3 regions of the Marinifilum sp. RC60d5 genome follow, and region 3 is predicted to be linked to each of the others. Evidence: riboswitches for the same ligand, from Rfam matches in the RefSeq annotation. Region 3 holds a riboswitch; each other region holds the start of a gene.
The links. Region 3 has a riboswitch for thiamine pyrophosphate ahead of ACT3CE_RS16155 (class I SAM-dependent DNA methyltransferase). Riboswitches for the same ligand answer to the same signal wherever they lie in the genome.
Positions count from the first base shown of each region.

Region 1: it holds a riboswitch for thiamine pyrophosphate, as region 3 does, so the genes downstream of both, ACT3CE_RS01585 (TonB-dependent receptor) here and ACT3CE_RS16155 (class I SAM-dependent DNA methyltransferase) in region 3, are expected to answer to the same signal.
Region 2: it holds a riboswitch for thiamine pyrophosphate, as region 3 does, so the genes downstream of both, ACT3CE_RS14335 (sulfide-dependent adenosine diphosphate thiazole synthase) here and ACT3CE_RS16155 (class I SAM-dependent DNA methyltransferase) in region 3, are expected to answer to the same signal.

Region 1 covers NZ_JBQTGK010000001.1:394,100-401,502, forward strand. Annotated here, with positions in the region: gene ACT3CE_RS01570 (DcaP family trimeric outer membrane transporter) at 1-999, opposite strand, end outside; gene ACT3CE_RS01575 (thiamine diphosphokinase) at 1,111-1,728, opposite strand; gene pnuC (nicotinamide riboside transporter PnuC) at 1,781-2,377, opposite strand; gene ACT3CE_RS01585 (TonB-dependent receptor) at 2,443-4,905, opposite strand; TPP riboswitch at 4,969-5,063, opposite strand; gene trxA (thioredoxin) at 5,154-5,603, opposite strand; gene trxA (thioredoxin) at 5,708-6,070, opposite strand; gene ACT3CE_RS01600 (CCA tRNA nucleotidyltransferase) at 6,234-7,403, shown strand, end outside.
Region 2 covers NZ_JBQTGK010000007.1:9,275-16,677, forward strand. Annotated here, with positions in the region: gene ACT3CE_RS14310 (XRE family transcriptional regulator) at 1-436, shown strand, start outside; gene ACT3CE_RS14315 (RNA polymerase sigma factor) at 514-1,035, shown strand; gene ACT3CE_RS14320 (hypothetical protein) at 1,022-1,564, shown strand; gene thiC (phosphomethylpyrimidine synthase ThiC) at 2,045-3,319, opposite strand; gene thiE (thiamine phosphate synthase) at 3,319-3,930, opposite strand; gene ACT3CE_RS14335 (sulfide-dependent adenosine diphosphate thiazole synthase) at 3,932-4,702, opposite strand; TPP riboswitch at 4,761-4,853, opposite strand; gene ACT3CE_RS14340 (flavodoxin family protein) at 5,296-5,931, shown strand; gene ACT3CE_RS14345 (hypothetical protein) at 6,124-6,870, shown strand; gene ACT3CE_RS14350 (M3 family metallopeptidase) at 7,330-7,403, opposite strand, start outside.
Region 3 covers NZ_JBQTGK010000010.1:86,700-94,102, reverse strand. Annotated here, with positions in the region: gene ACT3CE_RS16165 (DEAD/DEAH box helicase) at 1-2,282, opposite strand, end outside; gene ACT3CE_RS16160 (hypothetical protein) at 2,421-2,756, shown strand; TPP riboswitch at 2,794-2,892, shown strand; gene ACT3CE_RS16155 (class I SAM-dependent DNA methyltransferase) at 3,011-3,712, shown strand; gene thiM (hydroxyethylthiazole kinase) at 3,719-4,519, shown strand; gene thiE (thiamine phosphate synthase) at 4,516-5,142, shown strand; gene tenA (thiaminase II) at 5,139-5,819, shown strand; gene thiD (bifunctional hydroxymethylpyrimidine kinase/phosphomethylpyrimidine kinase) at 5,803-6,615, shown strand; gene ACT3CE_RS16130 (TenA family protein) at 6,612-7,268, shown strand; gene ACT3CE_RS16125 (cysteine hydrolase family protein) at 7,265-7,403, shown strand, end outside.

The sequences.
Region 1 (7,403 bases), on a different contig from region 3:
CCATTGCCAGTTATTTTTCGAATACGACAACTCGGCCCAGCTTGCCAATACCTTTATTCCGGTATAGGAAGCCTCGTTTGTTAATGAATTTATCTCTTTAACGGCATAACCACCCAGCATTAAAACATCTGTAAGATTTGTTCCATAAGTTGTTTGAGCCTTAAAAGTGATCGGCTCCAAGTTCAGCTTAAAATATCCCATTAAGGCCCAGGATGAAATAGTTTCATCATTTTTCCAAATGCGCAAATCGCCCGTTTCTTCAGATCCGGTAGAACTCATTAAGGAGGGTTGAATATTCTTGTACTCACCACTAATTCCCAACAAATGTTTGCCTGCATAATAATGCACCTGAGCTTGTACAATTGGCAATCCGGCATTTCTCAGGTATTTATTGCTTGCGCCATCGGGTCCTGTACTTGTATAATCTCTTTCGGATGCAATTGCAGCTACAAATTTCCAGTCTTTGGTTTTATGTGTACATCTTACCTGCGGATTACGGGCAAATGGTTTAAATGGCAAGCCTGCATTGGCTCCTACGGTTGCCGGAAAAACTTCGGCCACAAATAAAGGCGACCAGGTTTGCCCTATAATTAATGAAGTATTACCCCAATCCAAGTTTATAAAAGCATGACGCAATCGCAAACCATTCACATCCGATTCTCCATTACCAATAAATTCAGCTTCGAGTAATCCCGATGTTTTTGCACCTAAAATTTCGGGTCCTGTCAATTTAGCCTTTACTCTAGACTGAATAACGGCCATATTATAAACAGTTTCTTTGTTAATATCTTTACCCGCGGCATCTATTATTTTATTTTTAGGATAAAGTAGAATATGCCCTTCACGAGCAGATACAGTTTGCCTTGTATCGTAAGTAAACAGAGAATGTACATATCCCCCAAACTTCACCCTGATCGGGGATTCCTTTTTTTGTGCTTTAAGTACTGATATTCCCATTAATACAGCACATAGCAATATCACTAATTTTAGATTTTTCATCGATTTTGTTAGGTTTTATTCGGCTGCAAATATAATCAGCTTTTAAAAATATCGTAAGTTCCTATAGCAAAAGAACCTAAAAATTTATCGAAGAAAAAATACACCAAAAATCTAATATTCCTGATAGATAATCAATGGGCCACCTTCAAATTCTATTCTAAAACTATCTCCCATCGATTCATTTAAGGTTCCTTGCCACATCATATCAAGCTTTTGACTTGTTAATGCATAGCGAAGGTTAGCTGTTGTAATTGAAGTATTAGAATTGGGCGAAAAAATAGAAACTTGTTGGCGAGTATAGCTCTCAAAATTTTTCGATCGAAGTATTGGTGTGAAAATTCCATAACTGGTAAGCATTCTAACTCTTATTTTTTTAGCATACAAAGGCAACAAAAAGATATTCCCAATCATGTGATCATCTCTTTTTCCGGTTGCTCCAACAATTACTACTTCGTTAAAATTATTTTCTAAGCACCAATTTACAGCTTTGGTTAAATCATTATTATCCTGATTCGAAAAGTGGTAAATAATATCGCGATATTTCCATTTTAAATCCGGATCGAGCGAATCTAAATCTCCCACAATAGCATAAGGTTCTATTTTTGCTTCTTCTAAATTGTTAATTGCTCCATCACAGCAAACAATATGTTTTGAATTTTTTAACTCCTTTAAAGGAATTTCGTGAGTAGGAAAGGCTCCATTTGCCAAAATAACCGCTTTTTTTTGCATTCTTTTCGCTTATTTAAAGAGGTGATAATAATGAAATGTCGTACAAAATTAATTAATTGCCCGACATAGCTCTAGAAACAAGCATATCTTTTTTCCATTGTAAATAACCTATGATAGCCAATACGGTATAAAAAAAGAATAATATTGAAGTAGGATAAAGACCTTTATAGATATACAGTCCTAGCGAAACAGCATTTACAATTACCCAAACCAACCATTGCTCCAATATTTTTCGGGCTAGCATCCAGGTAGCAACTATACTTAAAGCTGTTGTAAATGCGTCCCAATAAGGAAGTGAAGCATCGGTAAAATTTACCAAAACGTAAGAAATAACAACATAAATTGCCATACTTACAGTAAATAAAGTAACAAATAATTTACGGCTTAAATGTGTTACGGGTAATTCTTCTTTAATTTGATTTGAACCATGAGACCAAATTATCCATCCGTAAATACTTATGAATACATAATAAAATTGCAGCGACATATCGGCATATAATTTTGCCACAAAAAACACATAGATATACATCACAGAAGTTAACAGTCCGACTGGCCACAACCATTTATTTTGCTTAATTTCCAGATAGAGAAATATTAATCCGGAAAGGGTTCCAATAATCTCTATGATGTTATCAACAATCCAATTCATATACAAATATTATAAAAACACTGGATTTTATGCAAGCTAAAATCCAGTGTTCTATTTTTCAAATATTAAAATCTTACTGTTACGCCTGCCAGAAAATTAATTCCTGCCTGTGGAAAGTAACCATCCATAGCAAAACGCTCACCTCCAATAATATATGAATAAACCCATGCATTCGATTCATATTCAGCATCGAATACATTGTTAACCAAGAAATTAATTTTTAAACTCTCGGCAAAACCAGGTTTAAACTCATACGAAAAATTCATATTCGATACAGTGTAAGCATCTAAACTTCTGTCCTTACTCGAAGAATTATCGATATATTGCTCTCCCACATATTGTGATATAAATTGTACTCCAAAACCTGATTTATCATACGAAAAAATAGAATTCGCAGTCACATTTGGCGAAAAAGCCAAATCAGTGGTTCCCAGGTTCGTAATATTCTGTTCTCCTGTTTCCCAATTATCAACATGCTCAACAAAATTCTTCACCTTATTTTTACTTAATGATAAATTACCTTTCCAGGAAAAATATTTGGTGATATTTGTAGCTGCACTTAACTCAATACCTGCACGGTACGATTTATCAACATTCATCATTACGGCACTACCAACATCATTTATCTCACCAGTTAAAACCAATTGATCTTTGTAGTTCATATAAAACATATTTGCTTCAAATAAGAAATTAGCCTTTGACATTTTATAGGTCAACTCATAATCAAATAAGCGCTCACTTGTTGGAGCTTCTCCTGGTTTAGCATCGGTATAATTACTTCTGTTTGGCTCTCGGTTGGCAATAGAAAAAGAAGCAAAAACACGATGATTTTCATCTATTTCATAATTTAAACCCAGCTTAGGATTGAAAAATAAGAAATCATGCTTTTGGCTCACATCCCTTAAGTCTGAGTCTATTCCTTTAATTTTATAATCAATTCCTCTTAGTTGCATATCGGCATAAAGACCAAATTGCTGATTAAGAGCAATGTTTGCTTTTGTATAAACATTGTACTCTTCCTTTGTTCCGTTATTATCGTAATACTTATCACCTAAGAAAGCATCTCCCGCATTTTTCATCCAACGAATTTCTCCAAAGTGGTCACCATCATATTTGTTCCATCCACCACCTGCAACAAAGTCTACAGAATTCATCTTTTTAGAGAATGAAAATACAGTTCCATAAAAGTCATTATCCAACCATTTACGACGAATAACATCCGTTTTTTCTATGCTTTCACCACCAATTACAATCGGAGCTAAACCATATTTCTTTAGTTTGTCATTTTTCTTGAACTGCTCATAATAACCTTCTCCCTGAGTATAATGAAAAGCCATATTGAACTTTGTATTATCATCAAATAAATGTGTTAAAAACAAGCGATAATGCTTTTGCCAGTAATTATCAGTTTCATTTTTATAAGTATACTGATTGTATGTTCTGCTATCTGAAGCCATCATATGATCTACCACATCTTGGCTCACTAGCCAATGATCTGCATAACGCTGCATACCAGCTTCATCATTTTCCAACCGAACTTTTGGAACACCATTCCATGCCTGATAAGTTTTTTCTTTACCCACAATAATATTGGCCTTTACACTTGTTTTATCGCCATAATATCCTCCCGAAAAATAGGCTGACTGCAAGTTAGAACTTGCTCTGTCAATAAATCCATCCGAAGTAATTTTGGATAAACGAACATCAAAAGCGAATCCTTTTTTCAAGCCAGTACCCAATTTCACTGTATTCTTAAAAGTATTGAAAGAACCGGCTGAACTTGAAATTTCAGCGTACGATTTAGCATTAACATTTTGTGTTTGCATATTTATACTTGCACCAAAAGCTCCTGCTCCACTTGTTGATGTTCCAACTCCACGCTGAATTTGAATATCATCTAATGACGAGGTGAAATCTGGCATATTTACCCAATAAACACCATGCGATTCTGAATCATTCAATGGAATTCCATCAATTGTTACATTGATACGATTTGCATCTGATCCACGAATTCGAAAACCAGTATAACCAACTCCTGCACCTGCATCTGTTGTTGTTACAAATGATGGCGTAATGGATAAAAGAGATGGAATATCTTGTCCTAAATTCCTCTTCGATAACTCTTTGTTACTTACATTGGTAATTACAACCGGAGTTTTTGAATCTGCACGAGTTGCAGCAACTAGCACTTCATCAGCCATTATAGCAGATGCTTCTAAGCTAAAATCAATAGTAGCTGATTTTCTTAGTTGAATTTCTTTTTGAGCAGTTTGATAACCCAAAAATGAGACTACTAAATTGTAATCGCCTTCTTTTAAATTCTGAAACTTGTATTCGCCATTAGAATTAGCTATTGTTCCTAAATAAGTTCCTTTTACTACTATTGTGGCACCCTGAAGTGTTTTTCCTGCTTTATCGGTAATCTTTCCTGTAAGATTAAGTTGAGAGAATCCGATAAAACAAACAAATTGCAATAGCATTAACACGCTTGCTCTGAGCAATACAGAGTTCATCTTTCTTGAAAACATTGTTTAAAAGTTAAAAACGTTAAAAATATATTGCAATGAGGTTTAAATAAGATCAGGTTGGCGAAAAGTTAATTCGCAATTTTCCTACGCCGGCATTACCCGGATCAGGTTTAAGGGTATGATCTCAGCCTGTAATTTTAGGCACCCCACTGTGATTTCGCTGCAAAGGTAATTGGAAAATTAGCAAAAACAAAAAAGCCGGCCAAAAGCCGACTTTTAAAAACCTAAACTATAATTAATATTCAAACCTATTTTAATGATTCAGGTGCTTCTACACCTAAGACATCTTTTATGGCTTTCACCATAGTTTCCTGTGGTAAAGCTCCTTGTGCCATTGTTGGTTTTCCTTTCATAGGAATAAACAATAAACTCGGAATACTTCTAATTCCAAATGCCGCAGAAACTTTAGGTGATTTATCGGTATCCACTTTGTAAATCTGGATATCGTCACCATATTCCTTCTGTAATTTTTTTAATACAGGAGCAATTTTCTTACAAGGTCCACACCAGGTTGCATAAAAGTCAACGATTACAGGTTTATCACCTTTAAATACCCAATCTTTACTATTCTCAAAATCGTAAACCTTTTCCTTAAAACTGGTATCATTCAAATGAATTACATCATAATCGGAACTTGCCTGAGCAAAAATATTAGTACCTACAAACGTGACTAACACAAGTAATATCAACTTCTTCATAACTTTCTTTTTTTGTTGGTAAATTGAATATTGAAAGCCAGTTTCAATATCGTGCTAAAGCTACAAATGATTTAGTTACACAGCTGTTAACGAAAACCTAATTCTTATTTTTTAGCAACTCCTAAAACCTCAGAAAATGCCTGTTCAAATGATTCTTTCGATAATGCTCCCTGAGCCATTTGTGGTTGACCATTCTCTGGAATAAACAACAATGAAGGTATACTTTGAATTCCAAACATAGATGCCAACTCTTGCTCTTGCTCAGTATTTATTTTATAAATGTTAAGATCCTCACCATATTCTGCTTTTAGTTCTTCCAAAATAGGAGCTACCGTTTTACAAGGTCCACACCACTCTGCATAAAAATCTACTAAACAAGGTTTATCTCCTTCAAATTTCCAGTCTTTATTCTTATCAAAATCAAATACTTTAGCTTTAAAAGTCTCTTTTGTTAAATGTTCTACCATAACAACTCCTTAATTAATTTAAAATTCTACTTATCTACAAATATATATATTTTTATTTTACAATTTGTATGCCAAAGCAAATATTCTTAGTTTTTTCAATTTCAGCTTAAATAATTGTAATTTTGTCAGCGAAAGATCCCGTCGATTTGTCATAAATGCGATAATGGGAATTAATAACGACCTATGCGGGTCATCTGACAATATAAAAGTGAAAGAGCATTTAAAACATCCTATATTTTCAATCATATCAGAAATAGTAAGCAAAGAAAATTTGGAAAGCTATGTGATTGGAGGATTTGTAAGAGATATATTTTTACAACGAGAATCGAAAGACATTGATGTTGTAGTAATAGGTAGCGGAATTGAACTTGCCCAGCAAGTTGCTGCAAAAGCAGGTAAGCCTAAGGTTTCTATTTTTAAGAATTTTGGCACAGCCATGCTAAAATTTAAAGATCTTGAAATTGAATTTGTAGGCGCAAGAAAAGAATCGTACAATAGAGATTCAAGAAATCCAATTGTTGAAAATGGCAGTTTGGAAGATGATCAAAAACGAAGAGACTTTACCATTAACGCACTAGCCTTAAGCTTGCATAATGATAATTTTGGGGAACTTCTCGATCCTTTTGGTGGAATTAATGATTTAAACAGCAAAATTATTAAAACGCCCATGGATCCAATGATCACCTTTTCGGATGATCCTTTAAGAATGATGCGGGCAATTCGTTTTGCCACTCAGCTAAATTTTAAAATATCAGACGAGACATTTGCTGCAATAAAAGAAAACCGGGAGCGAATTCATATCATTTCAAAAGAAAGAATTATTGATGAGCTAAATAAAATTGTAATGTCTGAGAAGCCATCAACTGGCTTTAAATTACTGGAAGAATGCGGTTTATTAAAAATAATTTTCCCAGAATTTCAAAAACTAAAAGGCCGGGAAACCAGAAATGGAATAAGTCATAAAGACAATTTCTATCACACACTTGAAGTTCTAGATCAATTGGCTCCAAAATCAGATAAGCTTTGGTTAAGATGGTCTGCTTTGCTTCATGACATTGCCAAACCAAATACAAAGAAATTTGTAAAAGGCATTGGCTGGACTTTTCATGCTCACAATTTTATAGGAGAAAAAATGATTCCCCGCATTTTTAAGAATATGAAATTGCCGCTGAACGAAAAAATGAAATTCGTACAAAAAATGGTTCTTCTTCACATGCGCCCCATAGTATTAGCACAGGAAGAAGTTACCGACTCAGCAATTCGACGTTTGCTTTTCGATGCAGGAGATGATATTGACGATCTTATGAAATTATGCGAGGCCGATATTACCTCG
Region 2 (7,403 bases), on a different contig from region 3:
TACCATATCAGTAAATCAGGATGGAGAAGAAAATATAGAAATGGTTCCCCTAAAAGCTCAGGCCGGCTATACCAATAGCTATGGCGATTTGGATTTTATCGAATCCCTACCAAAATTCACGCTCCCATTTTTACCTAAAGATAAAAGTTATCGCACATTTCAAATTCAGGGAGACTCTATGTTACCAATTTCTGAAGGATCGTGGGTTACCGCCTCTTATATTCAAAACTGGGAAAATATTAAGGATGGAACTCCATGCATTATTGTTACACAAGATGATGGTATTGTATTTAAAGTAGTATACAAACAGCTTGAGAAAAATAAATCTTTTTTACTGGTATCGACAAACCGGAGCTATAAACCTTACGAAATGCCTGTTAGTAAGATAATTGAGATCTGGAAATTTGAAACTTATAATGGTTTTGAAATATTATAAATAAAAAATATCAAAAAAAAGTGTAACCAATTACACTCCTCTCTTACTAAATAGATAAAGAATCAAATTTACACACATTGAAAAAAGAAGAGCTATTTAATCAAATTCTATCGGATAATAGCGAGCGCATACAGCGAATATGCCGTTACTATAATTCGAATGCCGAAGATCAAAAAGATATGTATCAGGAAGTACTGGTTAATATCTGGAAAAGTTTGGATCAATTCAAAGGAAAATCGGCAATTAGTACATGGGTTTATCGTATAGCTGTTAACACATCGCTGAGCTTTACCGGCAAAAGCTACAGAGAAATGAAACTGATTGTACATAGCGATACGCAAAATTTAAATTCTATTGTTGATGATGAAGAATTGGATATCAAACAAAAAGAAGAAAGCCAGTTCAATCTACTCCAAAACGAATTAAATATGCTGTCGGTAATCGATAAGGCCTTAATATCCCTAATGCTTGAAGGTTTAAGTATGCGTGAAATTGCAGATGTAATTGGTATAAACGAACCCAATGTAAAGGTTAAAATACACAGAATTAAGACACAATTAAAAACTAAACTGACAGGAGGTACTCATGAACGTAAATAAAGATAACAGCGAAAAAATCAATTTAGATCATTTAATGAGTAAACTCAAAAAAGAGGATAACAATTACGCCAATTTATGCAAAGTTCTTAAAGCTATTTATTGGGCCTTAATTCCAATGTATGTGATCATGACAATTGTTATTTATCTTGATACAAAAGACATAATGAACCTAATTGCAGGACTAACAATTATAAGCTCATTCATCGTTTTCCTCATTATTTTAGGACAATATCAAAATGAATATAAAAATGCCGATTATTCATTACCCACTCTTCTAATGTTGAAAAAAGCAGCCGCCAGATATCAACCCATTCGACCTAAAGCAATTTGGGCAATTCTTGCAATTGTATTACTAGATATCGGCTTATCTATAAACTCCATCAATGAAATTGACATGGTGACTTTTCACATCTTTTTAGGTGCTTTTTTTACTCTTGCATTAATTATTGGCTTTATTATATGGTATTACAAATACAAACCTCTTCGCGATCATGCTTTGGCAATTATTGCTGAAATTGAAGGTGAATAGTCAAACTCATTTGCAATGATAAATGCCCAAATCGATGTGATTTGGGCATTTAGTTTTTCTCTAAAATTAAAACCGCCTAATTAAAGTCTGATGCTGCATTTATCACTTTTCTAAAATCCTCAAAGTAGACTTTATCGGTATCAATTTCTTTCTAATATTCATCAATTTCAACAATATATTCATCTCCCTCAATTCGGTGATTGGAATAAAGAAAAGAGAATAATAGAACCCACAAGGCTCGCCGCGGAGAATCCTTTTTATTGAAACTTAGGCTCTCCCTCTAATTCATAAACAACATTCATATCTACTAAGCCCGTCAGCGATTTTTTTTATCCCTGACGGTGCTTTAAAAAATAGACGTAATTCCCGTAAGCGCCGAAAGTGCCCAATAGCCCAAATCGTGTGCAACTTTACAATCCTGTTGCATACCTGCTCCTCCACAACTATCCGAAGCTGCAATTGTTAAAAATTAGTCCATTTCTACATGTTTTTATCGTTTTTCACAGCGCACAGATTACCACACATCGTGCAATGATCCTCTTCGCTACTTTCCGAATCCATTTTTCGCTTTCTGGCCAATTCCGGATCGATACTATTCTGAAACATTGTCTCCCAATCAAGATCGTAACGTGCCTTCGAAATGGTAAAATCTTGCTGACGGACACCTGCTACATTATTCACTAAATCGGCAGAATGTGCAGCAATTCGACTAGCGATTACACCTTCTTTTACATCTTGTACATTGGGCAAACACAAATGTTCGGCAGGCGTTACGTAACACAAAAAATCGGCTCCGTGAATGGCTGCAACAGTTCCCCCAATTGCTCCTACAATATGATCGTATCCTGGTGCGGCATCGGTAACCAAGGGCCCTAAAACATAAAATGGTGCTTCACCACAAAGTCTTTTCATCAATTTCATATTGGCTTCAATCTGATCCAAAGGCATATGTCCTGGACCTTCTACCATAATCTGAACGCCTTTTTCTCTGGCACGATCGACCAATTCACCTAAAACCAACAATTCAGCCACTTGAGCACGATCTGTTGCATCGGCACCAGCACCAGGACGCAAACCATCTCCTAAACTAATGGTCACATCATATTGTTTACAGATATCCAATACTCGATCGTACTGCTCATACAATGGATTTTCTTTCTTGTTCTCCTTCATCCATCGTTTTAACAAAGCTCCTCCACGACTCACAATTCCACAAACCCTATTTTCATTCTCCAAAAACGAAAGAGAAACATTGGTTACACCACAATGTAAAGTCATAAAATCAACACCCATTTTTGCCTGAATTTCAATCTCTCGAAACAAATCTTCTGGATCGAGTTCTGAAATTTCTTTCCCTTCAGCCAATAAGCGTGTGGCAACTCCGTAGATAGGTACAGTACCAACCATTACAGATGACTTCTGAAGTATTCGTTGAAGAATAATATGCAAATCGCCACCTGTTGATAAATCCATTATCGCATCAGCTCCATTGGCAATGGCAACATCCATTTTTTCCAATTCCTCTTTGAAAAAACAATGTTTTTCAGAGGTTCCCATGTTCGCATTTACCTTGGTTCGTAAACCATTCCCAATTGCCTTAACCGGAAAATCATGATTTATATTTTTAGGAATAACAATTCGTCCTGAAGCAATCTCGTTTCGTAACCATTTAACATCAACTTTCTCTTGCTGAGCAACCGCATTCATTTCGGGTGTAATAAAGCCTTCTTTAGCTTTTTGTATTTGTGTAGTCATTATTTCTTGTTTAGTAAATTCGTAACGTCTTGAATTCTTTGATCGAACTGATCGGTTTGCATAAAATGCCGAACCATAGCAATATTTTTAGCTCCCGCATTTAAAATATCATCTATATTTTCAGGAAAAATTCCTCCAATGGCAACCACTGGAACAGTCGCTAAATCCAATACTTGCTTTAATTGTTCAACACCAACAGTTTTGTCAGGTTTCGCTTTTGTAGTAGTTGGGTAAATAGGACCAAAACCAATGTAATCTGGCTTTTGAGCCAAAGCTTCCTTAACTTGCAAAATGGAATGAGTAGATAAGCCAATCTTCATATCTCCAACAATCTTTCGAGCATCCTCCATCGACACATCATCTTGCCCGAGGTGTAAGAAATCAGCATCACAAATGGCGGCAATATCAGGACGATCATTCATCACAAAACTAGTTTCACTTCCCTTGGTAATGCCTCTAATCTCTTTTCCAATCCTAATTAATTCCTTGTCAGATAAGTCTTTTTCTCGCAATTGCAACATCTTAACACCGTTTTCAACACAAGATTCTGCAATATGTCGATAAGTAGATTGTGGATTTGTAATAATAATGTATAAACCAAAGTCTTCCATCTTATTTCCTTAAATTTTCAGCAATTAAATCAGCCAATTTTTCACCTGACAAAAGCATTCCTCCAAAAATTGGTCCCATTCGAAATCCACCACTCACACCATTCGATGCCATTCCCGACACATACAAACCTGGATATACTTCTTTGGTATTTTCTACTGTAGTTCTCTCCGCTTCATCAATCGATAATGAATATTCCCCCATTACCTTACCTGTTTTCGTATTCAGCTTTACATCGTTTTTACGTTCTAGTGTGCTTACAATATCACATTCATGACCCGTTCCATCTACCACAGCTTTTGCCATAATCACCAAAGGATCAACATGTAATCCTTCTCTACGAACAGGAGACCAGTTCAAAACTACTCCACATACTTTATTATTTTGAAAAACAACATCTTCGATAGAAGAACAATTGAACATTTTCACACCCGCCTGTGTAGCATGATAAATTAATGCCGAAGTTGCATGTACCGAATCAATGGTATAATAATCTCCTTGATAATTTGCATACGAAATGTTCAACTCATCAAGAATGTGTAAGGCATCTTTTTGCACAATAATTTCATTAAACATCATAGCACCACCCCACATGCCTCCACCTGGAGCCAATTTACTTTCGTACAAAGAAACTTTAAAACCTTTCTTTGCGAGATAATAAGACGCAACCAATCCGGAAGGACCCCCTCCAACTATTGCCACATCAACCGATAAATTTTCTTTGAGTTTTTTAAAATAGGAATCAACGATTCCTGCAGATACAATTTGCTCCATTTTATTGTTTATTAAGTAAATACTATTAATAAACAGGGGCTATCCTACTCTAAATAAAGTAGACTTGTCTTTACTTTCCTACGCAGGCATTATCCTGATCAGGTAAAGGGTATAATCTCAGCCTTAAAGTTAGGCACCCCTAGTTTATATAATTGCAAATGTAAAATAAAAATATTAGAATGCTGCACTTAAGTTTAAAATCTTGCACGAATAAATAATTCGGATCAATTATCTTTACCCGTAAAAATACCAAAATCATTAGCCTAAAATAGATTTATTCTATTAACAAATTATTAAAACAATTGCATTTGCTTACTGATTATTTTTGTGAGCTAGATTGGTGAGAACTTTTCTATTTCTTATAAATCAAAAATGATTAAAACAATAAAACTCAAAATATGAAACAAGCCTGTAAAAAGCATTACAAACAAGAGAATGAGTGTAATTTGAAAGTTCCATATAGCAACTAAAAAACAAATTATTATTATATGAAACGTCCATGTACAAAGCTTTCTACACACAGGAAAATGATTATATGGTAAGTTCTCCCGAAAAATCCAAAACAGAAAAACATAACTTAAAATAAAAAACAAATGAAAGTCGTCGCATTTAACGGAAGCCCTAAGAAAGAAGGAAATACTTACCATGCTTTACAATTGGTATGTGAACAGTTGGAAGCTAAAGGAATTGAGACAGAAATTGTAAATGTTGGCATTAAAAATGTGAAAGCATGTACCGGCTGCAACATGTGTTTTAAAAATAAAGATGAAAAATGCATCATTAAAAACGATAATGTGAACGAATGGATTCAGAAAATGAAAGAAGCCGATGGAATTCTTTTGGGTTCTCCGGTTCATTACGCATCCTTGAGCGCAAGTCTTAAATCATTCCTCGATCGCGCATTTTATGTTGCCGGAGCCAATGGAAATTTGTTCCGCCACAAAGTAGGTGCCTCTGTTGCAGCAGTTCGTCGTTCGGGAGGATTACCTGCCTTTAACGAAATGAACAACTACCTGACCTATTCCGAAATGATGATTCCAACTTCGAACTACTGGAATGTGATTCATGGTTTGTTCCCGGGACAGGTTCATGAAGATAAAGAAGGCGTTCAAATTATGAGAGTTTTGGGTAAAAACATGGCTTACCTGCTGGAATTAATGGAAAATGGAAAAAACAAGGTGAAAGCTCCTGAAATAGAGAAAAAAATAATGACCAACTTTGTGAAATAATAGCAAACAGCAATTAATTATAGAAGCTACCAATCCCAATTGGTAGCTTTTTTTTAACAGCAAAAACAATAGAAATCCCATTAAAATTTCACCTTTCATTCTTTCATAAGCTAAAATTTTGATCAGCCTAAATGATAAATTATAGTAAGATTCTGCTAAATTTAATCTATCAATTACCAAACTTACCTTAGCATGAATATAGCAGAACTTACTATTCCTGAAAATTCTTTACTCGAAATAAAATCCATTACAACAGAAAACATCATCGAGCCCACCATCCCCGTTAGCACCTATCTGCAGGACGCCGAAAACCTCGTACTCTGGACAAAAGACGATTTAAACGAACTCGCCAGAGTGGGCATTAGGCAGCAACATATCGACGAATTAATTGTTAGAATTGACATTTGCCGAAAGGTGCAAACCTGCTGGATTCATTCCAAAGAAACTCAATCGGAGCTAGATAAAAACTGGAAAAAGGAACTACAAACTGGAAAAGATCTTTACAGAGAACTGCTTCATTATTTTACATATGCATTCCGAAACGATGAGAAATTATCCAAAACATTAAAACGAAATAAAAAAGCAAATAGTCATGCTTCCCTCATTCAAACACTGTCTAATTTGAGGGTATTAGGAGATGCTAATAAAGATTTACTGGAAAAAATATCTTTCGATTTTCAATTGCTCACTAAAGCATCAGACTTATCAAATCGATTAGGAATATTAGCAGGTAAGTGTCATGCAAACAATTGGAATATAAAAGAAAATAAGCGATTTCGTGATAAAACCTACACCTACCTTAAGCTGTGTATCGATGAAATTCGCGATGCAGGAAAATTTGTATTTCGTGACAATAAAAAACGCTTGCGCGGATACATGATAGCCTATTATTTGAAGAAAAATGCCGAGCATCGCACAAAGAAGCAAATCCTTCGCTAAAAATAATATTCCTACGTATTTTAAGCCCGCACATAAGCCATTTTATAGAGAGCATTGATATAAATACAGCATAAATTTCAAAATTTCCGTATCCTGTTAAAATAAAAATTACATTTTTTATTTACTCTTTATCGTGTATTGATATCTACTGTCTTTTTAATAGTTTAATTAGCTTTTCGAAAAAGAATGTAAATTACTTAAAAAGGATAACTAGTTTCTGAAAAGATCTACATTTTTATGAAAAGGCGACATTATTTTCTAAAAGGTATCAAAGTAATATAAAAGATAGTTAAATATCATCTCTGCTGATAGAAAAATGAATAATATCCTGATTTATATCGCAAAGGAAAATCCTCTATTAGGCAGGGAGAATATATAAATAAAAATGGAGGGTAAAAAAAAATCGCTGCCCCACTTGAGACAACGATAGTACTATTCTTTTTAAAGTAGATCTTCAATTTATTTTAAACCGCTACGCTTCAAAAGAGGATCGATTGATGGTTCTTTTCCTCTGAATTTTAAATATAAATCCA
Region 3 (7,403 bases):
AGGTGTTTGTTTATTCTATGATCGCCAACACAGGCAGGGCATCCATTTTTACAGGAGCAATTTTTTACCAGATTTCCTGCACTTTGAATAATTTCGGCAATAAACTCAAAGGCTTTTTCCGAGAAACCCAATCCTCCGGGATATTCGTCGAATAAAATAATAGCATGTTTGTGCTGATGCGATTTTGGGTGAGCAAAACCAAATACATCGCCACCTAAATAGGAATGAGTAGCCATTACACGCATAGAAGCAGCTGCTTTTAAGCAATGTACCAAGCCTTCGGTGTAGTCGAAACGGGGAATGCTTTTGTCTTCTCCCATTGGTTTTGGAGGTTCTAAACTGGGTGCTTTTCCTGTAGCCACAAAAACACGTACTACATTATCGGGAATTTGTATCCAGCAAGCTTCTGTTTCCATTTGAGTTTGCAAAATTTGTTGTAATCCTTCATATCCCAAATTCTGATGACTATTAAACTGAATCATTTTGTAGCCCGAAACCAGTACGCTAACTCTAACATCGCCAAAGCAAGAATAGATACGATGTTTCTCATTTTGCTCGTGCTCCATTAAAATATCTATTGTTCCAGGTTTGTGTGGTTCGGTATAGTAGTTCGATTCTACCTCTTTTACCCAGGCAGTTTTTGTTTCCAAATCAAGATCTAAACTTTTGTATTGTACACTGTCGTGAAGATATATGGCTCCCGGATAGAATTCTTTTTTGGCCTGAACCAGATCTACTGTTGTAATTGTTTTCTCTTTTTCCTGGTCTACAATTTTAATGGTATCGCTGGTGATATTTCTCAGGCTGATTTCATGGGCAGGTGATATTTGGCCACTCCATTGATATTGAGCATTGTGCTCGCTCAATTCTCCTTCTTTTTGCAGAAGAGGAATGATCTCTCCCAGATCTGGAAAGCTGGCAATATCATCAATGCTTAATGGCAGTTCGGCCGAGGCTGCTCTTATGTGTGCCAATTGAATGTATAAATTGTTCTTATCAATTACAGCATTTTCCGATTTCGACTGTAGTAACCAGTTTGGATTCATACCTACATATTGATCCATAGGTTTCTCTTTTAGCATTAAAACAGCATGAGCTTTGTTTCCTTTTCGTCCGGCTCGCCCAAGCTGTTGCCAAAAGCTGGCTCGTGTTCCTGGAAATCCACCCATTACAACCATATCTAAAGCCCCAATATCAATACCCAATTCCAGTGCCGATGTAGAAACAACACCATATATTTTCCCTTCTACCAGATCTTTCTCAATTTTGGCTCTTTCCAAAGGGGTGTATCCACCTCGGTAAGCCGATATTTTATCTGAGAAATCGGGACCTAATTTTAAAGGATCCTGAGCTAGAATATCTCTGCATTCTTTGGTTACCACTTCTGTTTCGCGCCGCGACATGCAAAAAGTAATTACTCGGATGCAGTTTTCAATTAAATCGGGAAGAAGACCTTTTAATTCTTCGGTAACCGATCTTTTTCGTTGTGCTTCTTTTATGTATTCGGGTTGCCAGAAGTGAATTTCTTTTTCAGGAGCCGGAGATCCGTCTTGATCAATTAGTTCGAAGGGCTGATGACATATATTTTCGGCCAGTTCGGCAGGATTGGCAATGGTTGCCGAGCTGCATAAAAAACGTGGTTTATTGCCATGGTAGTTGCAGATTCGCAACAAGCGACGCATTACATTCGATACATGCGAACCAAATGCACCGCGATAGGCATGTAATTCATCTATTACAATAAAATCGAGATTAGCAAACAGGTGAGGAAATCCATATCGGTTATGATTAGGTAAAAAAGTTGCATTAATCATATCAGGATTGGTAAGGATAATATTGGCTTCTTCGCGAATTCTCGATCGTTCCGATGCGGGAGTATCACCATCGTAAATTCCTGCTTGTATGCGATGTTTGCCAAAATACTCTACAAATTCAACTATATTTCGAAGTTGATCTTTCGTGAGTGCTTTGGTAGGATAAATAAAAAGAGCTCTTCGGCTGGGATTTTCAAGAATTCGTTGTATTACCGGAAGATAGAAAGAAAGTGATTTACCGCTGGCAGTGCCTGTGGTAATAACCACTGATTTGCCTTGTATTGCACGATTATACATTTCAGCTTGGTGTGAATACAATTGCTCATATCCCATTTGCTGAATGCACTCTTTTAATTCAGAATTCATTTCCTCGGGAAGTGCAGCAAAAGAGGCTTTTCGTGCAGGTAATTTTTTTGTGGACAGAATTCGTCCAGTATAAATTTCCAGTATTTCTTGTATTGTTTGCATGATTTTATTGTGTGAATCTGCAAAGTTAAAGTAAATGTGCTTTGTTTTATTTTTGTTGATAAAAAAAGTTAATTTACATTTAGCTTGTAAATATGTTTATTAACTTGAGAGTTAATTGTTTTATGTATTCAGAATATTATGAAACAGATATTTAGTGTTTTAATATTGTTGATTATTACTTCTTCTTTGTTTGCTCAGCAAAAAAAAGGCGATTATTTTAAATTGTGGGAAGAATTTAAAAAAGAGAATGCTCCATTCAATCAGGAAAAACCTGATTTATTCTTGTTTGAATCACTTAATAGTGAAAAACAAATTCGTTTAGGTGATTTAAAATATAAGAGAGAATCGTTTACTATAGGACAGGAAATAATTGGTGTTGATTTGCATGTAACTGCAGCAATTCATGAAAATGCTAAATATAGAAACGAAATCTGGAAAGATCCGGCAAAGTATTTTCTTCATGGATATTATTAATTGATTTGAACTATTTTGTAAAATAATTATACCTTTGTTTTACCGTTAGGGGTGCTTGAGATTATACTCAGGCTGAGATTTTACCCTTTAACCTGATCTGCATAATAGTAGCGTAGGGAAACGACTCATCTGAAATATAACTTTAGTTTTTATATAGATTGAACCGTTTCGTTATGTACGAAACGGTTTTTTTTGTTTAGAATCGTTTGGTGTGCAGATAATTAGTAAATAATTAATTGTATAAAATCGATAAAATGAGTTCTAAATTTAATGAATATGCATCGGACTATGATGCATGGTTTCTCGAAAACGAAAACGTTTTGTACTCCGAAGTAAAATTGGTAGCTCACTTTTTAAAAGATGCTGGAGAGGTTTTTTCGGTGGGCTGCGGAAGTGGTTTATTTGAAAACATATTGAAAAAGGAGTTTGGTATTTTGGTAAAAAATGGAATTGAGCCTTCCAAAGAAATGGCAGCAATAGCCCGCAAAAGAGGCTTGAAGGTAAGTATTACGACAGCTGAAGAAATGGAATTGGAGAAAGAGAATTATGATACCATTCTTTTTAATGGCACACCAAGTTATATTACCGATTTGCAGAAAGCACTCAACAAAGCCTATGAAGCACTGCGTCTGGGAGGAAAACTTGTTGTAATAGATGTGCCTAAAGAGAGTTCTTATGGTGTTTTGTATAATCTGGCTAAAGCTGTAGGGAGCTGGGATCATGAATTGCTGGGAGGTGTTCAGCCAAGAGATCCTTACCCTATTGACTTGGTAAAAGTTGCCAATTGGAGAACTACTGCTGAGAAGATAAAAATGATAAAAAATGCAAATTTTAAGAATCTGCAATTTGCACAAACCTTAACCAAACATCCTTTGTATTCTAATGCTCTTGCCGAAGAACCTATTGAAGGATACGATTGTGGAGATTATGTAGCAATTTGTGCCACTAAAAACTAAGGAAAAATGAAAAATCCAAAAGAAATTATTGATAATCTGAAACGAATTAGAGAAAACTCTCCATTAGTGCATAATATCACCAATTATGTTGTGATGAATAATACGGCAAATGCACTTTTGTCAATAGGAGCTTCGCCCGTAATGGCGCATGCTATAAACGAAGTAGAGGATATGGCTGCAATTGCTTCGTCTTTGGTGTTAAATATGGGAACTTTATCGAAAAATTGGTTTGAGGCAATGATTATAGCCGGTCTAAAAGCTCGCGAAAGAAACATTCCGATTGTCTTTGATCCTGTGGGAGTAGGAGCAACTCCTTATCGAACCGAATCGGCACATAAACTAATAAAAATCTGCAGTCCAAATATCATAAGAGGAAATGCCTCGGAAATTATGGCTTTGGTAAATCAGGAAATGTGCACAAAAGGAGTCGATAGTACTGCATCAACAAGCTCTGCTATCGATTCGGCTAGGCTTTTGGCAAAAAAACTTAAATGTGTGATTGTTGTTAGTGGCGAGGTAGATTACATAACCGATGGTGACAAACTTGAATCGGTTGAGTTTGGTACATCTATGATGGAGAAAGTTACAGGTATGGGATGCACGGCCACAGCTGTTATAGGTGCATTTGCAGCGTGCAATAAAAATTCGCTTCAGGCAGCTACCAATGCCATGCTGCTTATGGGAATTGCCGGAGAATTAGCAACGGCTAAATCAGATGGTCCAGGGAGCATGCAAATGCATTTTTTGGATTGCCTTTATAATTTATCGGCAGTGGAAATTGAACAGGCAATTTGTAAATTATCATGATAAAGGAAGATTTAAAATTATATCTGGTAACAGATAAAGTACTGGCTAAGGGCAAACCACTTGAAGAAATTGTTGAGGCTGCCGTGAAAGGTGGTGTTAGTATGGTTCAAATTCGCGATAAAGAGTCAAGTACAAGGGATTTTTATGATTTAGCACTTCGTATCAAGAAAATTCTGATGTCATATAAAGTACCTTTAATTATAAACGACAGGTTAGATATTGCTTTGGCTGTTAATGCAGATGGTTTACATATTGGGCAAAGCGATTTGCCTTATGAACAGGCTCGTAATATTTTAGGGACTGATAAAATAATTGGTTTGTCGGTTGAGAATATTGAACAGGCAAAAGAAGCCAATAATTTAGATGTTGATTATATTGGTTTATCTCCGGTTTTTTCTACTCAAACAAAAAGTGATATTGCAATGCCATTGGAGTTGGAAGGCGTAAAAGAAATTGCATCCTTTTCAAGACATCCGATGGTGGCAATTGGAGGAATTAACCAGCAAAATGCAAATGCTGTATGTAAAGCTGGTGCCGATGGTATTGCCGTTGTTTCTGCTGTTATTTCCAGTAATAATCCTCAAGTTGCAGCTAGTAAATTATTAAAGGAAATAGAAAAATGAATTGGAGTACGAAAGCATGGGCATCGATTAATGAGATTTATGTTCAAATTTTAGATTTGCCTTTTTTAAAGGAATTAATTGATGGTAGTTTGAATCAGGAAACATTCAAATTCTATTTAAAACAAGATTCTTTGTATTTGGCCGAATTTGGGAAAGTGTTAGCAGGTATTGCCTGTAAATTAGAAAAAGCCGAACATCGTGAATCATTTTTAAATTTTGCTAAAGATACTGTGGCGGTGGAACAGGCTCTTCATCGGTCTTATGTAAATAATTTAGAAAGTGTTGTTGAGGCTTCTCCTTCTTGTTTATTGTATACTTGTTTTATTCACAAACAATTAGCTACAGCACCTATTGAGGAGGCGGTAGCAGCAATATTGCCATGTTTCTGGATTTATAAACAAGTTGGGGATTATATTCTCGCGCATCAATTTTCACAAGAGAATCCTTATCAAAACTGGATTAATACTTATGGAAGCGAAGAATTTAATCAGGCCGTTCATTGTGCAATTAATATCTGTAATGAATTAGCAGGCCAAGCTACACCAGTTGTGCAGAATAAAATGATAGACTCTTTTGTGCTGGCATCGAAAATGGAATGGATGTTTTGGGATAGTGCTTATAAAAGAGAGGAATGGAGTGTGAATTCAAAATTAGAATACAATGAAGAAGTACAATAGGGTGTTAACTATCGCAGGAAGTGACTCGGGTGGAGGAGCAGGGATTCAGGCCGATATAAAAGCCATTTCGGCATGTGAATGTTATGCGAGTACAGCAATTACAGCCATTACAGTTCAAAATACTTTGGGCGTGACAAATGTGCATCCTGTTCCCAATAATATTTTGCAGGAACAAATTGAATCGGTACTTTCCGATATTGGTGCCGATGCCATAAAGATTGGCATGTTACATTCTTCAGAAACAATTTATGCGGTTTGCAGAGCTTTAGATAAATATGAAATCAAAAATATAGTGCTCGATCCGGTTATGGTTGCAACTTCGGGTGATGTATTGCTTCAAACCGATGCAATTGATACGCTTAAAGAAGTATTAATTCCCAGAGTTCGTGTGCTTACACCTAATATTCCTGAAGCAGAAATTCTATTGGGAAGAAAAATTGAGCATCAATCGGAATTGTTTTCCTGTGCTAAAGAATTAGCAGATTTATTTTGTGTTTCGGTATTATTAAAAGCAGGGCATTTAAGCGAGGAAAAATTGATTGATATTTTTTATAGTTTTGAGGATAAAGAAATTATGGAAATGGCATCGCAGAGATTAGATACGCAAAATACACATGGAACAGGTTGTACAATGTCATCGGCATTTGCTGCATTTTTGGCCAGGGGATTCGATTTAAAATCATCAGCTGGTTTAGCAAAAAAATATATTGATAAAGCGATTTTGGCTGGTGCCAATTTTAAAATTGGAGATGGCCACGGACCTGTAAATCATTTTTATAAATATTGGAAACAATGAAAGCTGCAGGGCCTTTTACACAAGAAATTTGGGAATTTGCAAATCCCATTTGTAAGCAAATAACTTCCTGCCCTTTTGTTTCCGAACTGGCGGCAGGAACTTTGTCTCAGGCTTGTTTTGCTCACTATTTAACTCAGGATGTTTTGTATCTGAAAAAAGATGCCGAAGCTCTTGGAAATTTATGTCATCTGGCAATCACAAATGAGGATAAATCTTTTTTTAAAAAATTACAAACAGATGGTTTGGAGATTGAACAAATAGTAAGAGAAGAATATTTATCCTATTATAAATTGAAGGAGGTTAATAATCAGTCACCAGCTTTCGCTGATTATTCTGACTTTCTGTTAAAGCATTCTCAAGAATCAACTTATGAAGTGGCCTGTGCTGCTTTGCTACCTTGTTTTTGGATTTATGCTGCTGTGGGAAGCAGTATATCAGAACAGAATGTGGATCATAATCCATATCAAAAATTTATAGATACCTATGTGGGAGAAGAATATGAATTTTACACCAATCAATTTATTGAAATAGTTGAGAGAAATTCTGTATTTTCAGGCAATAAAAATAAGATGATTGAAGCATTTGTTTTAGCTACACAACATGAATTAAATGTATTTCAGGAATCAATGCTATTTAATAATCAGGAATCATGAAAATATCAGAGAATACAGCCTTACTTTTAATCGACCTTCAAAAAGGATTTAATGATATTGCGTACTGGGGTGGAGGAAGAAATAATTTGCAGGCAGAAGAGAATGCAGGAAAAATTCTGGAAATTTGGCGAGAGA